Chlorobaculum tepidum TLS: one gene and its partner. Each later gene encodes a partner of the first gene's protein in a complex. Links are inferred from orthologs where the notes say so. Each region holds a gene or a part of one and is shown in the gene's direction. Other genes may lie near its edges.

Region 1 (2,890 bases):
CTCAACTGCCGTTGTGACCGGCTCCAGCTCCGGCATCGGTCTGGCCATCTGCCGCGCCTTGCTCGACGCCGGAGCTTCGGTGTTTGGCCTCAGCCGCCGCGAGACGCCCATCGCGCACGAGCGGTTCCGCTGGCTTAAGACTGACGTGACCGTCGAAGCCGAGATCGACCAGGCGTTCGAGGCTGTGTTCGCCGAGAGCGGGCGCATCGATCTGCTGGTCAACAATGCTGGAATCGGCTTTTTCCGCGACATCGAATCCATCGATCCGGTGGAGTGGCGGCGGTTGATCGACACCAACCTGACCGCCATGTTCCTCTGCACGCGCAAGGTCGTGCCGTCGATGAAAGCCGCCGGACGCGGCATGATCGTCAACATCGGCTCGGTGGCGGGCAAGCGCGGCATCAGGGGTGGCACGGCCTATTGCGCCTCGAAATTCGCGGTTAACGGCTTCTCCGAATCACTCATGGAGGAGCTGCGCGGCTTTGGCATCCGCGTGTCGTGCATCAATCCCGGTTCTGTCATGACGGAGTTTTTCGATCACGCCGGTATCGAACCGAAAAAGCATATGCAATCGGATGACCTCGCCCAGCTGATCGTCTCGCTTGTTGCATTGCCAGACGGCATGCTTCCCGACGAAATGACCGTTCGCCCTTTGTAACTCATAATTTTGTTATGACTTATGTCACCTTCCGATCTTCATCTTCCCGTTCCCGGCCACCCCATCGCCGCCATTGCCACGCCGGTCGGTGTCGGGGCGCTCGCCATCGTGCGCATCAGCGGCGCGGGGGTACTCGACCTGGCCGACCGCGTGTTCCGCAAAGTGCACGGCAGCGGCAAGCTCGCCGAGGCCGCCGGGTACACCGCGCACTTCGGACGGCTCTACGACGGCGAGGAGATGGTGGATGAGGTGATTGCGCTGGTGTTCCGCGCGCCGCGCTCATTCACCGCCGAACAGATGGTGGAGTTTACTTGCCATGGCGGGCCGGTGGTGGTGGGGCGCGTGCTGCGGCTGATGCTCGACAACGGCTGCCGCCTGGCCGAGCCGGGTGAGTTCACGCGCCGCGCCTTCCTCAACGGGCGCATCGATCTGCTGCAGGCTGAAGCGATCGGCGAAATGATCCACGCCCGCACCGAATCGGCCTACCGCACGGCGGTCAGCCAGATGAAGGGCGACCTCTCGGTGAGGCTCGGTGGATTGCGCGAACAGCTCATCCGCTCCTGCGCCCTCATTGAACTCGAACTCGACTTCAGCGAGGAAGATGTAGAATTCCAGAGCCGCGACGAACTGACCATGCAAATCGAAACGCTCCGTAGCGAAGTGAACCGGCTCATCGACTCCTACCAGCACGGCCGGATTGTCAGCGAAGGGGTCTCGACGGTCATCGCCGGGAAGCCGAACGCCGGTAAGTCCACGCTGCTCAACACGTTACTTGGTCAGGAACGCGCCATCGTCAGCCACATGCCCGGCACCACGCGCGACTACATCGAGGAGTGTTTCATTCACGACAAGACCATGTTTCGCCTCACCGACACCGCCGGACTGCGCGAAGCGGGCGAAGAGATCGAGCACGAAGGCATCCGCCGCAGCCGCATGAAGATGGCCGAAGCCGACCTGATTCTCTACCTGCTCGACCTCGGCACGGAGCGGCTCGACGATGAACTTACCGAAATCCGCGAACTGAAAGCGGCTCACCCCGCAGCGAAATTCCTCACCGTCGCCAACAAGCTCGACCGCGCCGCAAACGCAGACGCCCTCATCCGCGCCATCGCCGACGGTACCGGCACGGAAGTCATCGGTATCTCCGCACTCAACGGAGACGGTATCGACACGCTCAAGCAGCACATGGGCGATCTCGTCAAAAACCTCGACAAACTCCACGAAGCGAGCGTGCTCGTTACCAGCCTCCGCCACTACGAAGCCCTGCGCAACGCCTCCGATGCTCTGCAAAACGCCCTCGAACTCATCGCGCATGAGAGCGAGACCGAACTCATCGCCTTCGAACTCCGAGCCGCCCTCGACTACGTCGGCCAAATCACTGGAAAGGTGGTGAATGAAGAGGTCTTGAATACGATTTTTGACAAGTTTTGTATCGGGAAATAGACAAAGAACATTTACGACTTTACCACCATGCTTGTTTGTGATTTCAAAACCACCTGCCTGAACTGGGTGAATGTCGATGATGTCGTGATGGGCGGTGTATCGAACAGCGCGATGCAGTTGACCCAGGACGGAACCGCTGTGTTTGCCGGGAATCTGTCGCTCGAAAACTCCGGCGGGTTCGCTTCGGTGCGGACGGTGCTGGAGCGGCGGAACTATGCGGATTTTGCCGGGTTTCGGATCAGGGTAAAGGGCGACGGCAAGCGCTACAGCTTCAGGGCGAGGAATGACGAGCGGTTTGACGGCGTCGTCTATAAATTCGATTTCGAGACCGTGCCGGACGAATGGATGGAGATCGATCTTTCTTTTGCAGGCTTCATTCCGTCATTTCGGGGCAGAACGCTTGTCGATGTTCCGCCGCTCGATAGCAGCAATATCGTGCAGATCGGGCTGCTTGTCTCGAACAAACAGGCGGGGGCGTTCTGGCTTGAGATTGCGTGGATCGAGGCGTACCGGGCGGATACCGTTGCATCGTCATTCAGGTAGCTTGTAAAATTGCCTGGGGTTAAGCTATGTATCGGCAGCTTTGAAACGATAGCGCCATGTCAATAACAGAACTGACTGAAAAAACAATCTTTTTATGATGGTTCCCGCGTCGCTATGGTTCTTGCAATGAACCGCATCTGCTTGTCAGTCGTTGATTTTGGTCTGGCCGTTTTGCGGAACCCCTCTGTTCCTGTGATGTGATCCGGTATTTCATGGGTGTTTTTATGGAATTTTGATTTTGAGTTA
Region 2 (2,921 bases), 170 kb from region 1 along the record:
CAGACGTCCCTTCGTCTTTCAGCTGCTCAGGCCCGTAAAAATCATTAGTAATAAAAAGTGAATCTTTTGAATCATGTAAATTTTACTTACAGTTATCTGCAAGAGCCTATCATGGCATTCAGAATACCCTCTCACTTATGCTGACCTCTTTAACCATTTTTTACTATAATGAGGCTTTTGCCAACCAAAACAAGCTGATCGCCTGATCGAATAGCCAAAGCACTCTAAGCTTGTTGATGAAAAAATGGACAACTGACTGGCAAACAAACACTGATGCAGTCAGATTCTGCGACATCGGCAGAAGGCTGCCAGAGCACTGAGAAAAATAATTAACATATTATAATAATTACAGTTAGATAGAAAACTATTATCTGGGCGACCCGGATTTCAATAGTTATTTCAACAACCATATGTAGATGTTTCACGTGAAACAACTCTTTTTTCATGTATGATGTCATAGTTGTCGGGGCTGGCCATGCCGGCTGCGAAGCCGCACTCGCCGTCGCACGTGGCGGCTTGCACTGTCTTCTCATTACCTCTGACCTCTCGGCGGTTGCCCGCATGTCCTGCAACCCGGCGATAGGTGGCGTTGCCAAAGGCCAAATAACAAGGGAAATCGACGCGCTTGGCGGCGAAATGGGCAAAGCTATCGATGCCACAGGCATCCAGTTCAGAATGCTCAACCGCAGCAAAGGCCCAGCAATGCACTCACCGCGCGCACAGGCAGACAAGACACAGTACAGCCTTTACATGAGAAGGATTGTCGAGCATGAACCAAACATCGACCTGCTGCAGGATACGGTTATTGGAGTTTCGGCAAACTCTGGCAAGTTCAGTTCTGTAACAGTGCGATCAGGCCGAGCAATCCAGGCCAAAGCCGCTATTCTTGCCTGCGGCACCTTTCTGAACGGCCTGATTCATATCGGCATGGACCACTTCCCGGGGGGACGAAGCACAGCAGAACCGCCCGTTGAAGGCCTAACCGAATCTCTCGCTTCGCTCGGATTTTCTTTCGGGAGACTCAAAACTGGCACGCCACCGCGAATCGACTCAAGAAGTGTCGATTACACCATTGTCACTGAGCAACCTGGAGATGTCGATCCGGTACCATTTTCTTTTTCTTCAACAAGCGTTGCTAACCGAAACCTTGTCAGTTGCTATCTGACCAAAACAACGGAAAAAACGCACGACATTCTGCGAACCGGCTTTGACCGATCTCCGCTCTTTACCGGCAAGGTTCAAGGTGTTGGGCCAAGGTATTGTCCGTCAATTGAAGACAAAATTTCCCGTTTTCCAGACAAATCGAGCCATCATATTTTTCTGGAACCAGAAGGTACTGATACTGTAGAAATGTATGTCAACGGGTTTTCGACATCTCTGCCCGAAGATATTCAGATCGCAGGACTGCGATCGATCCCCGGACTTGAAGAAGCCAAAATGATTCGCCCCGGTTATGCCATCGAGTATGACTTTTTCCATCCCTGGCAAATCAGGTCTACAATGGAGACCCGACCCGTTGAAAACCTCTTCTTTGCCGGCCAGATTAACGGTACATCCGGCTATGAAGAGGCTGCTGCACAGGGCCTAATGGCCGGTATAAATGCGGTTCGCAAAATTCTTGGCAAAGAGCTGATCGTCTTGGGACGTGATCAGGCATATATCGGTGTACTTATCGATGACCTGATAACCAAGGAGACCAAGGAGCCTTATCGCATGTTCACCTCATCAGCAGAACATCGACTGATCCTGCGACATGATAATGCCGATCTACGACTGCGGAAAATTGGATACGATTGCAATCTGGTCTCCTCAGACGATCTACATCGAACGGAATCAATTATCAAGCGCGTTCAACACTGTCTTGAAGTAATGAAAACGGCCAAAGTAACGCCAGCGGAGATCAACACACTGCTGATGAACAAGGGCCTACAGGAACTCAAAACCCCTGCCCGCGCGTTGAGTTTGATCAAACGCCCCGGCATTAGCCTCCAGGATATTCTGGAGCACTCGCTCTCCGTTCGATCCGCTGCGGAAGAGTTATGCAATGACCCAAGGGTTGCCGAACAGGTGCAGATCGAGATAAAGTACGAAGGCTATATCAAGCGGGAACAACTTGTAGCCGACCGTATAGCTCGTCTTGATTCCTTGCATATTCCGGATAATTTCAATTATGATTCACTGAATTCCCTTTCAAGCGAGGGAAGGGAAAAACTACTGAAGCACCGTCCTGCGACCATCGGTCAAGCCTCTAGAATTCTCGGGGTCTCTCCGTCCGACGTCTCCATACTCATGATTCGGCTTGGCCGGTAACGCTGTTTCACGTGAAACATGTATTCAATCTTGCTCTCTGGTACCATGAACAACATTGTCAATTTTTCTTTCGAGAATGAACTGCTTTTCGGTAAAGACCCCGAAGAGAACATTGTTGGAGCGTACCAGCTTAATGATTCGCAAATACGGCTGTTTTTCAGAAAAACGGATGTTGTCACCCATCGAGATGAGCCATTCTATCCATTCTTTTTTCTCTCAGACAATGAACTGCTTGAAGGTTTTATCCCCTTTAACAAAGAAAAATTCTGGCTGATCCCGCTTGACGGCACAAACTACTACCGGTATCTCGCCATCTTTAGAAGCTGGAAAAATTATCGCGCGGCGCTCGACTTTGTGAACTCCAGTTCTCAGGATTCTTCTTCAAGGAGTGATTCCCAGAACAGCTCAAGCTTTCACAGCCATTTGACCTACAGCCCGGGCGATGCCATCAGCCAGTACCTGATGCAGACCGGTAAAACCCTTTTCAAGGGAATGCTGTTTGACGACCTTCATCGCCTACAGCTCGATATCGAGACCTACTATCAGCCCGACAAGAAGCGAAAAGGAAAAGGTATCGGCGAAGACCCGATCATCATCGTCTCGCTCAGCGA

What was found. Proteins that work in one complex are often made in the same cells at the same time.
Region 2: the proteins of mnmE (region 1) and mnmG are in contact, whole or in part, in a solved structure (PDB 9HIP), measured with the Escherichia coli proteins. The link is inferred for Chlorobaculum tepidum TLS from one-to-one orthologs.

What each region holds. Positions count from the first base shown.
Region 1 is NC_002932.3:1,973,680-1,976,569, reverse strand. What follows is about bases 45-2,890. They hold mnmE (tRNA uridine-5-carboxymethylaminomethyl(34) synthesis GTPase MnmE), read left to right. Parts: upstream 45-679; coding sequence 680-2,101; downstream 2,102-2,890. Other genes in these bases: AYT24_RS09400 (CIA30 family protein), read left to right, coding at 2,129-2,644; AYT24_RS09410 (SDR family oxidoreductase), read left to right, coding at 45-658. Also shown: more of AYT24_RS09410, read left to right, coding at 1-44. UniProt on the Escherichia coli protein: Exhibits a very high intrinsic GTPase hydrolysis rate. Involved in the addition of a carboxymethylaminomethyl (cmnm) group at the wobble position (U34) of certain tRNAs, forming tRNA-cmnm(5)s(2)U34.
Region 2 is NC_002932.3:2,146,114-2,149,034, forward strand. What follows is about bases 1-2,877. They hold mnmG (tRNA uridine-5-carboxymethylaminomethyl(34) synthesis enzyme MnmG), read left to right. Parts: upstream 1-444; coding sequence 445-2,310; downstream 2,311-2,877. Other genes in these bases: AYT24_RS10355 (DNA polymerase domain-containing protein), read left to right, coding at 2,356-2,877. Also shown: more of AYT24_RS10355, read left to right, coding at 2,878-2,921. UniProt on the Escherichia coli protein: NAD-binding protein involved in the addition of a carboxymethylaminomethyl (cmnm) group at the wobble position (U34) of certain tRNAs, forming tRNA-cmnm(5)s(2)U34.